DNA from 2 places in the Microbacterium sp. 71-23 genome. Region 1 is predicted to be linked to the other one. Evidence: riboswitches for the same ligand, from Rfam matches in the RefSeq annotation. Region 1 holds a riboswitch; the other holds the start of a gene.
The links. A riboswitch is a leader RNA that binds a small molecule or an ion and turns the genes downstream of it on or off. The one in region 1 is predicted to bind glycine.
Positions count from the first base shown of each region.

Region 2: it holds a riboswitch for glycine, as region 1 does, so the genes downstream of both, gcvT (glycine cleavage system aminomethyltransferase GcvT) here and gcvT (glycine cleavage system aminomethyltransferase GcvT) in region 1, are expected to answer to the same signal.

Region 1 is NZ_MKSL01000036.1:114,596-124,162, reverse strand. Features, by position in the region: gene nadA (quinolinate synthase NadA) at 1-200, opposite strand, end outside; gene BGO15_RS12265 (NUDIX hydrolase) at 197-925, opposite strand; gene BGO15_RS12260 (MarP family serine protease) at 1,101-2,279, shown strand; glycine riboswitch at 2,325-2,421, shown strand; glycine riboswitch at 2,422-2,531, shown strand; gene gcvT (glycine cleavage system aminomethyltransferase GcvT) at 2,577-3,701, shown strand; gene gcvH (glycine cleavage system protein GcvH) at 3,698-4,078, shown strand; gene gcvP (aminomethyl-transferring glycine dehydrogenase) at 4,075-6,936, shown strand; gene BGO15_RS12240 (hypothetical protein) at 7,156-8,118, opposite strand; gene BGO15_RS12235 (CPBP family intramembrane glutamic endopeptidase) at 8,342-9,154, opposite strand; gene BGO15_RS12230 (ABC transporter family substrate-binding protein) at 9,398-9,567, shown strand, end outside.
Region 2 is NZ_MKSL01000041.1:101-4,483, forward strand. Features, by position in the region: gene BGO15_RS13205 (MarP family serine protease) at 192-1,367, shown strand; glycine riboswitch at 1,447-1,542, shown strand; glycine riboswitch at 1,544-1,650, shown strand; gene gcvT (glycine cleavage system aminomethyltransferase GcvT) at 1,699-2,832, shown strand; gene gcvH (glycine cleavage system protein GcvH) at 2,829-3,212, shown strand; partial or broken gene BGO15_RS13220 (glycine dehydrogenase) at 3,230-4,383, shown strand, end outside.

The DNA.
Region 1 (9,567 bases):
GGTGACCCGGTGGGGATGACGTCACCCATCGAGGCACCGGGCCCGTAGCCCTCGCTCACGTCGAACGTCCACGGGCTGGCCGCGAGGTCGGTCGTGCAGGTCGCGTCGGCGGATCCGCCGGAGACGAGCGACTGGATGACGTGGTCGACCGACGGATCGATCTCGTCGCGCGGGCGCAGGGCGATGTTGACGGCGCTCATCGCGCCTCCTTCGGGGTGTGCGGTGTGGCTGACTGTTCGCGAGAAGCGGGCGGGGCGGTGCCGAGCGGCCCGCGATCGGAGAGCTCGACGTCGTGGTTGTACCGGTACAGGCGCGCCGGTCGATGGCTGCCCGTGCGGAAGTCGTCGGTGGGGATGAGGGTTCCGGAGCCCTCCACCTGGCGGCGGAAGTTGGCAGGGTCCAGGCGGCGCTCGAGGATCGCCTCGTACACCTCGCGCAGCTCAGCGAGCGTGAACGATCCGGGCAGGAAGCCGTGGGCGATGCGGCTGTAGCCCACCTTGTTGCGCAGGCGCCACAGGGCGTAGTCGACGATCGCGTTGTGGTCGAAGGCGAGGGTCGGCAGGTGGGCGGCGTCGAACCACTCGACGTTCTCGGGGGCGTCGCCGGCGGCGAGGTGCGCGGCCAGCTGAGCGTCGACGTCGTCGGAGCGCAGCAGCGCCCAGTAGACGATCGAGATGACCCGCGAGGGGGAGCGGTCGATGGCGCCGAAGGCGTAGAGCTGCTCGAGGTAGCTCGCGGCGAGGCCGGTCGTCTCGCCGAGGGTGCGGGATGCCGCATCCTCCAGCTCCTCGTCGGCGTCGAGCCATCCGCCGGGGAGGGCCCAGAAGTCGCCGTACGGGTCACGGGTGCGGCGCACGAGCGGCAGGGAGAGCACGGGCAGGTCGCATCCGTCGGGCCGCCGCAGGGTGAAGATCACGGTCGACACGGCGACGCGCGTCGGGTCCGACGGGGACGGTGCCGACGCGGCGCTCTCGGAACGGATGGTTAGTGTCATGATGACCAGAAGCGATCTTAGAGTCTCGATGACTCGAAGGCAAACCGGGACGATTCCCAGCGGATCCGTCGTACCGTGAGACATCCAGGCGGGAGAGGAGGCATCCATGTCGCTCGTCGTCGATGTGATCGCGGTGCTCCTGCTGATCGGCGCGCTCGCCGGTGGCATCGCCCGGGGTCTCCTCGCGAGCGCCGGAGCACTGCTCGGCGTCGTGGCGGCGGGCGCCGCCGCGTGGTGGCTGCTGCCGCTGCTGTCGGGCGTCGTGCCGTGGTCCCAGTGGCGCGGACTCATCGTGCTCGCGGCGGGCATCGCGCTCCTGTTCGCGGGCGGCACGCTCGGCGGCGCCATCGGCATGCGCCTGCGGCGCGGCGTCGACCGCCTGCGCCTCGGCATCGTCGATCGCGTCCTGGGAGGCGCGCTGAGCGTCGTCGTCGCCGCCCTCGCGATCTCGCTCGTGGGGCAGAGCGTGGTGGTGACGGGCACGCCCGTGCTCGCCCCTGCCGTCGCGTCGTCGACGGTGCTGCGCACGATCGACGATCTCACCCCGAGCCCGCTGTCGCAGGCCCTGGCGCAGCTGCGCCAGGGGGTGCTCAGCGACGGGTTGCCGCAGTTCGGGGCGCTGCTCGACGGAGCCGCCACCGCACCCGCCGCCGCCCCGATCGACCTCGCCGACCCGGCACTCAACGCCGCCGCGCAGTCGGTCGCCCGTATCTCGGGCACGGCCTATGCGTGCAGCGAGACCTCCACGGGATCCGGCTTCGTGATCGCTCCGGACCGTGTCGTCACCAACGCGCATGTCGTCGCCGGAGTCACGAACCCCATCGTGGAGCTCCCGGGTCGCGCCGCCGTCGAGGGTCGCATCGTGTACGACGATCCGCACAACGACATCGCGGTCATCGCGACCGACGGGCTGGATGCCGCAGCCATCCCTCTCGGCGCGACACTCACCGCCGGCGCCGCCGCCGTGGTGCAGGGTTATCCCTATGGCGGCCCGTTCACGTCGGGGAACGCCTCGGTCACGAGCGTGGGAGAGGCGCGGGTGCCCGACATCTACGGGAGCGGATCGGACGTGCGCGACATCTACGCCCTGGACGCCGTGGTGCGGCCCGGCAACTCCGGCGGGCCGCTCCTCGACGCGTCGGGACGGGCTGTGGGCATCGTGTTCGCCCGCAGCGACAGCGACCCCAACGTCGGCTACGCGATGACCACCGCCGAGCTGACCTCGGTGGTCGCCCAGGCGGAGAGCATGCAGCAGACCGTGTCGTCGGGCGCCTGCATCCGCTGAGCGCACCGGTGCCGCTAAGCTGGCCGCACAAGTCAACAAGGCCCCGTGACCGTAGCGGGAGAGCTCCGTCGCAGCCGGCGACGGGCACCGAAGGAGCAAGCCTCCCCGCCAATCTCTCAGGTAGCCGTACCGCCCCGGTCGGGCCGCTCTGGAAAGCGACGCATACGCGTCCGCCGACGGTGAAAGCCGCCGCATCCGACGCTGTGACGGATGCCGCGAGCAAGCTCTCAGGCCGATGACAGAGGGGGAGTTCGAGACCGTCGATCGACGGTCGCCCGCCCCTGCACGGGAGAACTCATGACCGACCCCACCTCCACACCCCGCACGACGGCGCTGCACGCCCGTCACGACGCCCTCGGCGCCTCGTTCACCGACTTCGGCGGCTGGCTCATGCCGGTGCGCTACTCGTCCGATCTCGCCGAGCACCGCGCGGTGCGCGAGGCGGCGGGCCTGTTCGACATCTCGCACATGGCCGAGTTCGACGTCGTCGGCGCGGATGCCGGCGCCTACCTCGACGCCGCGCTCGCCGGCCGCCTGTCTGCCCTCGCGATCGGCAAGGCGAAGTACTCGCTGCTGCTCGCCCCGTCGGGCGGCGTCATCGACGACCTGATCGTCTATCGACTCGCCGACGAAAGGTTCCTCGTGATCGCCAACGCGGGCAACCGCGCGCCCGTCGCCGCGGCGCTCGCCGAGCGGGTGGGGGAGTTCGCGGCATCCGTCGCCGACGTCAGTGACGACTATGCCCTGCTGGCGGTGCAGGGCCCGCGCGCCGTCGAGGTGCTCGCCGCCCTCGACGAGTTGACGGATGTCGCGCCCCCGGTCGCCGACCTGAAGTACTACGCGTGGTCGCGGGCGCGCGCCTTCGACGCCGACGTGCTGGTGCTGCGCACCGGGTACACGGGTGAAGACGGCTTCGAGCTCCTCGCCCCCGTCGGCATCGCGGCGCGGCTCTGGGACGCCCTCCTTGTCGCGGGCGAGCCGGTCGGGCTCGTGCCCGCCGGGCTCGCCGCCCGCGACACGCTGCGCCTCGAGGCCGGCATGCCGCTCTACGGCCACGAGCTGACGCTCGACACCCTGCCCGCGCAGGCCGGTCTCGGCCGCGTGCCCGTGCTCGACAAGCCCGACTTCGTCGGAAAGGCCGCGCTCGAGGCCGCCGACCTCACCGATCGCCCGGTGCTCGTCGGGCTGGTCGCCGAGGGCAGGCGCGCCGGCCGCGCCGGCTACGAGGTGCGCACGCCCGACGGCGACGCGGTCGGAGAGATCACCTCCGGCGCGCTCAGCCCCACGCTCGGACACCCGATCGCACTCGCCTACGTCTCGCCCGCGCACGCCGCCCCCGGCACGGCTCTCGCGATCGACGTGCGCGGCACTCTCATCCCCGCCACCGTGACCACCCCGCCCTTCTATCGGAGGAACGCATGACCGACCGCGACGCACTCAAGTACACCGCCGAGCACGAATGGGTGCTCATCGAAGGGGATGTCGCCACCTTCGGCATCACGGACTACGCCGCCGAGAAGCTCGGCGACGTGGTGTTCGTCGAGCTCCCCGCCATCGACGGCACGGTGACCGCCGGCCAGGTGTGCGGCGAGATCGAGTCGACGAAGTCGGTCGGCGAGCTCTACGCGCCCGTGTCCGGCCGCGTCATCGAGGTGAACGGCGACGTCGACAGCGACCCGGCGCTCGTGAACGCCGACGCCTTCGCGGCGTGGCTCGTGCGGGTCGAGCTCGATGGTGAGGCGATCGAGGGGCTCCTCGATCGCGCCGCCTACGACGAGCTCACCGGCGGCGCCGCATGAGCGACGCCTTTCGATCCCGCCACATCGGCACGGCGGGCGACAGCGCACGCCTCGCGCAGACGCTCGGCTACGCCGACGCCGATGCCGTCGTGCGGGCCGCGGTGCCCGACGCCATCCTCACCCCTCGCGAGACGCTGGCGGCCCTGCCGTCCGCGGCGACCGAGCAGGAGACGCTCGCGGAGTTGCGCGGGCTCGCCGCGCGCAATCGGGTGCTGCGACCCATGATCGGGCTCGGCTATTACGACACGAACACGCCGTCGGTCATCGCGCGCAACGTGTTCGAGAACCCGTCCTGGTACACGGCCTACACGCCATACCAGCCCGAGATCTCCCAGGGTCGCCTCGAGGCGCTCATCAACTTCCAGACGATGGTCGCCGACCTCACCGGGCTCGACACGGCCAACGCGTCGATGCTCGACGAGTCCACGGCCGTCGTCGAGGGCATGCTGCTCGCGCGCCGGGCCTCGAAGTCCCGCTCGACGGTGTTCCTCGTCGACGCCGACGCACTGCCGCAGACCAAGTCGCTGCTGGCGCACCGTGCCGCCGCGGTCGGCATCGACCTGCACGAGACGAGCTTCGACCAGTCGCCGCCGCCCGCCGACATCGACGTGTTCGGCGCGTTCATCCAATACCCCGGGGCATCCGGCCGCGTGTGGGACCCCACCGAGGCCATCGCCGCCGTGCAGGCCGCGGGTGGAAAGGTCGTCGTCGCGGCGGACCTCCTCGCCCTCACCCTGCTGCGCTCGCCGGGATCTCTCGGCGCCGACGTCGCCGTCGGCACGACCCAGCGCTTCGGCGTGCCGCTCGGCTTCGGCGGACCCCACGCCGGCTACATGGCGGTGCGGGCGGGTCTCGAGCGCCAGCTGCCGGGTCGCCTGGTGGGGGTGTCGCAGGATGCCGCGGGCCACCCCGCCTACCGGCTGTCGCTGCAGACGCGGGAACAGCACATCCGGCGGGAGAAGGCGACGTCGAACATCTGCACCGCGCAGGTGCTGCTGGCCGTCATGGCCTCGATGTACGCCGTGTATCACGGCCCCGACGGCCTGCGGGAGATCGCCCGGGCGGTCGCCGCCCGCGCCTCCTCACTCGCGGACGCGCTCACGTCGACCGGCGCCGAGCTCGTGCACGACGCGTTCTTCGACACGGTGCGCGTGCGCGTGCCGGGCCGCGCGGCGGCGATCGTGGCGGACGCGCACGGCCGCGGCATCCAGCTGCTTCTCGTCGACGACGACACCGTGGGCGTCTCGGTCGATGAGACCACCACCGCAGCCGACCGCGACGCGGTCGTGCAGGCGTTCGGGGGAGCGGCGGGCGCGGCGGGCGCCGGCGCGCTGGGAGTTTCCGCGCACCTGCCGGCATCGCTGTCGCGCATCGACGAGTTCCTCACGCACGAGGTGTTCCACGCGCACCGTTCCGAGACGCAGATGATGCGGTACCTCAAGAGCCTCGCCGATCGCGACTACGCGCTCGACCGCGGCATGATCCCGCTCGGCTCGTGCACGATGAAGCTCAACGCGGCCACCGAGATGGCGGCGGTCTCGTGGCCCGAGTTCGCGAAGATCCACCCGTTCGCGCCCGCCGAGGACGTCGAGGGCTACCTCGAGCTGGTCACGCAGCTCGAGGGCTGGCTCGCCGAGCTCACCGGCTACGACGCCGTCTCGCTGCAGCCGAACGCCGGCTCGCAGGGCGAGCTCGCCGGACTCCTTGCGATCCGCGGCTACCACCTGTCCCGCGGCGACCTCTCGCGCACCGTGTGTCTCATCCCTTCGTCCGCACACGGCACGAATGCGGCATCCGCGGTGCTCGCCGGCATGAGCGTGGTCGTGGTCGCGTGCGACGACGCGGGCAACGTCGACCTCGACGACCTGCGCGCGAAGATCGCGCTGCACGCCGATGCGCTCTCCGCGCTGATGATCACCTACCCGTCGACCCACGGTGTGTATGAGCACGACGTGCTCGCGATCACCCAGGCGGTGCACGACGCGGGCGGTCAGGTCTACATCGACGGTGCCAACCTCAACGCGCTGCTCGGATTCGCGCGGTTCGGCGACCTCGGCGGCGACGTGTCCCACCTGAACCTGCACAAGACGTTCGCGATCCCGCACGGCGGGGGCGGCCCCGGAGTCGGGCCCGTCGCCGCCAAGGCGCACCTCGCACCGTTCCTGCCGTCGCACGACCAGGCGCAGCGCCACGAGCACGCCGGCGGGTTCAGCTTCGACGGCGGAGCGATCTCCGCGGCGCCCTACGGTTCCGCCTCGATCCTGCCCATCTCGTGGGCATACGTGCGGATGCTGGGGCCCGAAGGGCTGCGCGACGCCACCTCGCACGCCGTGCTCGCCGCCAACTACGTCGCTCAGCGCCTGCGGTCGCACTATCCGGTGCTGTACACGGGCGAGAACGGGCTCGTGGCGCACGAGTGCATCCTCGACCTGCGTCCGTTGCGAGACGAGACCGGCGTGACCGTCGACGACGTCGCGAAGCGGCTGATCGACTACGGCTTCCACGCGCCGACCATGTCGTTCCCCGTCGCGGGCACGCTCATGGTCGAGCCGACCGAGTCGGAGGATGTGGCCGAGCTCGACCGCTTCATCGAGGCGATGATCTCCATCAAGGCGGAGGCGATCGCCGTAGGCGCGGGCGAATGGCCCGCCGACGACAATCCGCTCGTGAACGCGCCCCATACGGCGCAGTCGGTCATCGCGGGGGAGTGGGAGCATCCCTACCCGCGGGAGTTGGCGGTCTACCCCGTGGCATCCCTCGTGCGCGGCAAGTACTGGCCGCCGGTGCGCCGCATCGACAACGCCTTCGGCGACCGCAACCTGGTGTGCGCCTGCCCGCCCGTGGAGGCGTTCGCCTGACCGCTGCGTCGGTGCGGCCGCGGCTGCGTGGCCGTCGCCCGTCTGCTGCCGCCGCCGCCCTGGCCGCAGCGCCCGCCGCTCTGCCGCAACCCATCCGCGCGAGAAGCCACGATGCGCAACGCGCTGCCCCGCGCCCTCCGCGCAACGTGCCGTGTCGACGCCGTGAGGGCGGCCGGGCGCCCACCCCGCCCCGGTGGGCGCCCGGCTCGTGCGGGGGCTCTAGGTCGAGCGCGGGTTGCGGCCCACGTCGGCGAGCAGCGACGGGCGTCGACGATCGGTGCGTGGCACACCGGCCTGCGCGAGGAGCCGCTCGAGACGGTGCGGATGGAGCGCATCCCGCCACTCCCATCGCACGACGGCGCGAAGCTGGCGTCGCAGGCGGTCCTCGCGTCGTTTCTCCGCGATGAATGCGGCCCGTGCGGCTCGCGGATCGTGGGTCGGGTACTTGTCCCACCCATCGAACTCCCCGGCGACCGACGCCCGTCGCCACAAGAAGTCCGTTCGATCGCGAGCACCCTCGCTCCGGAAGACGCACTGCAGCTCGGGTGCCTCCAACCCGAGCCAGGAGATCACGGCTCGACTGACCGACTCCCCGACGGACTCGCTGTTCGCGACCGCGAACCCCAACGCCCATTCCGCGCGGCGCCTCCCGTGGGCAGGTGCGCGCGTCTCGAGGCGGTGCTGCAGTTCGTCACGCATCGTCGATGCTGCCGGGTGCGCGGCGATCGCGGCATCCATCACGGCGAGGCCGAACGCCGGGGGCAGCACGTGCGCGAGGTCGATGGATGTGTCGGCCGCGTCGACGACGGCGATCGTACCGCCCGCGTCGACGCGCCGGGCAGTCGCGCTGGTGTGCACGGTGACATCGCCGAACGAGGTGGATCGACGCAGCCCGGGAGCGAAGGCATGGATGCGGCGCGGCTCGCCGAACAACGGGAGTCCGAGGAGTGCCGCCGCGGACTCCATGCAGAACACGGTGTTCGGGCGTATCGCCGCCAGGGCGTGCACGCGCGTGAGGTAGCGCTCACGCGCTGCCAGGCGGTCCCACTCATGTTGAGGGGCGTAGACGCCGCGTCGGACGCGGTGATACCCGGGGAGGTCGCGCGGACGCCCGACCGGAGCATCGTCGTCGGCGATCTCGGGGGGGACCGGTGAGGGGACGAGGAACGCAGTGACGCTCATCGCGCCAGCCTGCCCGCCGCACCGCCGGATCGACCGTGCATCCCCTCACACCGGTGCACAGCGATCGCATTCGCCGCGCGGTGGAGGGAACGTCACCACGTGCCCGCTCCCGCAGCCGTGGGACGGAGCGTTCCGCGACGCACGGTCGGCCGTAGGTCGCGCGTCGTGCCTTCCAGCGCACTTGTGCACCGGAAGGCACGACGCAACGGTGCACCGCGGCGGCTCAGCCGAAGACGCCCGGCCAGAGCGAGACGGCGAGCGGATATCCGATGAACGCGACGACGTCGATGAGGGTGTGGGCGATCACCAACGGCATCACCCGGCCCCAGCGGCGATAGCACCAGCCGAAGACGACCCCCATCACCGCGTTGCCGATGATCGCGGGAACTCCCTGATACGCGTGGTAGAGCCCTCGCAGACCCGCTGCGGTGAGGATGATCGCCCACCACGACCAGCCGAGCCGCCGTAGCCTGTCGAAGAGGTAGCCGTTGAACACGACCTCCTCGAGCACGCCGGCGCGCAGCGCCGCGAGCAGGAGGAGCGGGACGGTGTACCACGCGGCATCCAGGGGCGACGCCTGCACCTGAAGGGTCAGCCCGAGCAGTCGACCGACCACGTAGAGCCCGAGCCCTGGCACGCCGATGACCGCGGCGAGAAGCGCCGCACGACCCAGGTCGCCGCCGAATCGGCGGAAGTCGAGCCCGATGCGTCGCAGCGCGCTGTCGCCCGCGCTCCACAGCAGGTAGACGACCAGCGCGATCAGCACGAAGCTGAAGAACACATCGAGGAACTGGTAGAGGATGTCCCAGAACGCCGCGGCGTCCTGCGTAGGGTTCAGCTGCGTCTGCGCGTCGCCGACCGTCTGGCCGCGAGACATCGTCTCGATCGTCGTGCGCACGATCGACAGCACCGAGTACAGGGCCCACTGGCCGACGCTGACGCCGAGGACGAGCCAGACCTCCCAGCGCAGCCGGGTGCGGTCGAAGCCCTCGGCCCGCGGGCGCTCGGCGGGAAAGGGACGCGTCGTCTCGGTCACCCCGGCATCGTTTCACGGGATGCCGCTTCCGCCGTGATGCGCAGGTAAAAGGCGCATCGGCCCGCTCTGCACCCCGACTGTGCAGATTGCGCATCGCACCGTCATTCGCGTTAAGGGTATGTAACGGTTTCCGGTCCGGCTTTGAACAGGCGGATGGCCGTGCTTAGGGTTTCCGTATCTGCGCCATGCGAAGTTTTCGGACTTCGTGTGGGGCCACATCCCTTCTCATAAGGAGTCACCAAGTTGAAGAAGTCACGTCTCGGAGTGGTGATCGCGGCAGCAGCCGCGGGTGCCCTCCTGCTGGCGGGCTGCACCACGAGCGGCACCACCACCAAGCCCCGCTCGGGCGGCACCGTCACTGAGGCCATCGTCAACGACCTCACCTCGCTCAACAGCAACACGCCGCAGGGCAA
Region 2 (4,383 bases), on a different contig from region 1:
CGTCGTCGGTCCCGCGCCCGGTCGCGGGTGCCGAGGACCGCACGGCGACGGGAGGGAGGGATGTGGTTTGTGTCATGGTGACCCTAACTGGTGCTCCGATCTTATAGTCAGCTCGACCTGAAGGCAAACCCCCGCGTCCTCCCAGCCTCGGTGCGTAGCCTTCGTAGGCAGGACACCGGGAAGGGAGCCGCGTGCTCGTCGTCGACGTGATCGTGATCGTGCTGCTCGTGGCCGCCGTGGTCGGCGGCGCGACGCGCGGGCTGGTCGCGAGCATCGGCATGCTCGTCGGCCTCGTCGCGGGGGGTGCGGCCGCTTACGGCCTCGGCCCTCTGATCGCCGGCGCCATCCCGCTCCCGGCGTGGCGGGCGGTGGCGGTCGTGGGCGCGTCGATCGTGCTGCTGGCCGGGGGAGCGGCGCTCGGCTCGATGCTCGGTCTTGCGGTGCGCAAGGGCGTGGATCGGGCGACCCCGCTCCGGGTCGTCGACCGTGTCCTGGGTGGCGGCGTCAGCGTCGTGATCGCGGCGCTCGTGATCTCGCTCGCCGGATCGAGCATCGCCACGACCGGCATCCCGACGGTCTCCCCGGCGGTCGCGTCGTCCCGTGTCCTCCGCGTCATCGACGCGCTCGTCCCGCCCCCGGTCGCGTCGGGCCTGGCTGAGCTGCGCGGCGCCGTGCTCAGCGAAGGCCTGCCCCGACTGGGCGTCCTGTTCTCGCCGCAGCCAGGGACCACGGCGCCGCCCGTGCGCCTCGACGACCCGGCTCTGACCAGGGCGGCCGCATCGGTTGCGCGCATCAGCGGCGTCGCCTACGCGTGCGGGATGAGCCTGACCGGAACGGGGTTCGTGATCGCGGACGACGAGCTCGTGACGAACGCGCACGTCGTCGCGGGCGTGACGCGGCCCATCGTCGAGCTGCCGGGGCGGTCGGCCGTCGAGGGGCGCGTCGTCTACTTCGATCCGACGAACGACCTCGCGGTGATCCGGGCGAGGGGCCTCGGGGCCCGGCCGCTGGCCGTCACCCCGGCGCTCGCCGCGGGCGCCTCCGCCGTCGTGGCCGGCTACCCGTACGGCGGTCCCTTCACGATGGGCGACGCCCGCGTCATCGACCGGGGGACGGTGTCGGTCCCGGACATCTACGACGCGCGTGACGCTCCGCGCGACGTGTACTCCCTGGCTGCCGCCGTCAAGCCCGGCAACTCCGGCGGTCCGTTGCTCACCGCCGCCGGCACCGTCGCCGGCGTCGTGTTCGCTCGCGCCGAGGACGGCTCCGACCGCGGGTACGCCATGACCAGCACGGTCCTGTCACCCGTCGTCGCGAAGGCCCCTACGCTCACGTCGACGGTGTCATCGGGGCGCTGCACCGGATGATGCCCGCGAGGTGCCCGCGTGGGGCCACGCGAACCCGTCCGCGGCGGATACACTGGTCGCGCAACTGAAGACAGGCCGAACGACGCGTGCGGGAGAGCCGGAGGCACATCGCCCCCGGCACCGAAGGAGCAAGCCTCCCCGCCAATCTCTCAGGTCCGCGTACCGTACGCGTCCGGCCGCTCTGGAAAGCGATCCGTGCTGCTGCACGTGACGGATCCGCCGACGGTGAAAGCAGGCGGCCCTCGGGCCGCGGCGAAGCTCTCAGGCTCATGACAGAGGGGGAGTTCATCGGGCGTCGACCGGCGCCCGCCCGTCAGATCCGGGAGAGCTCATGACCCATCCAGAACCGCGCTTCACCCCTCTGCGCGAGCGCCACGAGGCGCTCGGCGCCTCGTTCACCGACTTCGGTGGATGGTCCATGCCCGTCCGCTACACCTCCGACCTCGCCGAGCACCGGGCCGTGCGCGAGGCCGCGGGGATCTTCGACATCTCGCACATGGCCGAGTTCCTCGTCGCGGGGCCGGACGCGGGCGCGTTCCTCGACTTCGCGCTCTCCGGCAGGCTGTCGACGATCGCAGACGACCAGGCCAAGTACTCCCTCGTCCTGGACACGACGGGCGGCATCGTCGACGACGTGATCGTCTACCGCCAGCACGCGGAGCGCTTCATCGTCGTCGCGAACGCCGGCAACCGGCATGCGGTGGCGACGGCGTTCGCCGAGCGCATCCAGGGACGCGATGTCCGCGTGGAGGACTGGACGGACCGCATCGCACTGATCGCGGTTCAAGGTCCCGCGTCGCCGGCGGTCCTCGCCGACACGACGGAGATCTCGGGCTGGACGACGCCGCTCGGCGAACTCGGCTACTACCGGATGGCCCACGCCGACTTCGTCCCGTCGCCCGGGGCGGAGCCCGTGCCCGTCCACATCGGGCGCACGGGCTACACCGGCGAGGACGGGTTCGAGGTCTTCGTGCGCACGGAGGACGCCCTCGCGATGTGGGATGCCCTGCGACGTGCGGGCGAGGGCCACGGCCTCGTGCCCGCCGGACTCGCGGCCCGCGACACCCTGCGCCTCGAGGCAGGCATGCCGCTCTACGGCCACGAGCTCTCGCTCGATGTCTCACCCGTCCAGGTCGGACTCGGGCGTGCGGTCGCCCGCGGCGACGACGACTTCGTCGGCCGGTCGGCGCTCGCCGTCGAGGCCGCAGGTCGGCCCGTGCTCGTGGGGCTCGCGGCGGAAGGCAGGCGCGCAGGGCGTGCGGGCTACGCCGTGCGCGACGAGAACGGAGCCGAGATCGGCGTCGTGACCAGCGGGGCGCTGAGTCCCACCCTCGGGCATCCGATCGCCATGGCGCTCGTCGCCCCCGACCACGCCGCGACCGGCGGCACCCTCTCCATCGATGTACGGGGCACGCTCGTGCCCGCCACCGTGACCGAACTGCCTTTCTACCGGAGGACGAAGTGACCGATCTCAACACTCTGAAGTACACCGCCGAGCACGAGTGGGTCGCGCTCGACGGCGATGTCGCGACCGTCGGCATCACGGACTACGCGGCGGAGAAGCTCGGCGACGTCGTCTTCGCCGAGCTGCCTGCCGCCGGGACCACCGTCTCGGCCGGTCAGGTGTGCGGCGAGATCGAATCCACCAAGTCCGTCGGCGAGCTGTACGCGCCTGTCGACGGCGAGGTGGTCGAGGCGAACACCGCGCTCGACGACGACCCCTCCGCGATCAACGCCGACCCGTTCGGCGACGGGTGGCTCGTGAAGCTGCGGGTCGACCCCGGTGCGGTCGCGGGGCTGCTCGACCGTGTCGCGTACCTCGCACTCACCGGCGGCGCCGAGTGACCCCCGTCGACGCGTCCATGGGCGGCTTCGCCGCCAGGCACATCGGGACCGACCACGACGCGCAGCGCCGCATGCTCGACGCGATCGGCTACGAGAGCGTCGACGCACTGGTGCAGGCGGCGGTGCCGGCATCCATCCACGTGCGGGAGCGCGCGACCACCGACATCCCGCCCGCGGCGACAGAGGCCGAGGCGCTCGCCGAGCTGCGCACGCTGGCGTCCCAGAACCGGGTCGCGCGGCCCATGATCGGCCTCGGCTACTACGACACGTTCACGCCGTCGGTGATCGCACGCAACGTCCTGGAGAATCCGTCCTGGTACACCGCGTACACGCCGTACCAGCCGGAGATCTCGCAGGGGCGCCTGGAGGCGCTGATCAACTTCCAGACCATGGTCACCGACCTCACCGGCCTCGCGACCGCGAACGCGTCGATGCTCGACGAGTCCACGGCCGTGGTGGAAGGGATGCTGGTGGCCCGGCGCGGCTCGAAGGCGACGTCCGACGTGTTCGTGGTCGACGCGGACGCGCTGCCCCAGACGAAGGCCCTCCTGCGCGTGCGGGCGGCGGCGGTCGGCGTCCGTCTCGTCGAGCTCGACCTGGCGCACGGGGCCACGCTGCCCGACGAGCTGTTCGGCGTGTTCGTGCAGTACCCCGGCGCGTCCGGCCGGGTCTGGGATCCGAGCGGCATCATCGACGCAGCCCACGTGGCGGGGGGACTGGCGGTCATGGCCGCCGACCTGCTCGCCCTCACGCTGCTGCGCTCGCCCGGCTCGCTGGGCGCGGACGTGGCGGTGGGGACGACGCAGCGCTTCGGGGTCCCGCTCGGCTTCGGCGGGCCGCACGCCGGCTACATGGCCGTGCGCCAGGGACTCGAACGGCAGCTGCCCGGTCGGCTCGTGGGCGTGTCGCAGGATGCCGCGGGGCACCCGGCCTACCGCCTCGCGCTGCAGACACGCGAGCAGCACATCCGCCGCGAGAAGGCCACATCCAACATCTGCACGGCCCAGGTCCTCCTCGCGGTGATGGCTGCGATGTACGCCGTGTACCACGGTCCGGATGGACTCCGCGCGATCGCGACGGACGTCGCCCGCAAGGCGGAGGCCCTCGCCGAGCGCTTGCGTTCCTACGGTCTCTCCCTGGCCACGGATGCGTTCTTCGACACGATCCGCGT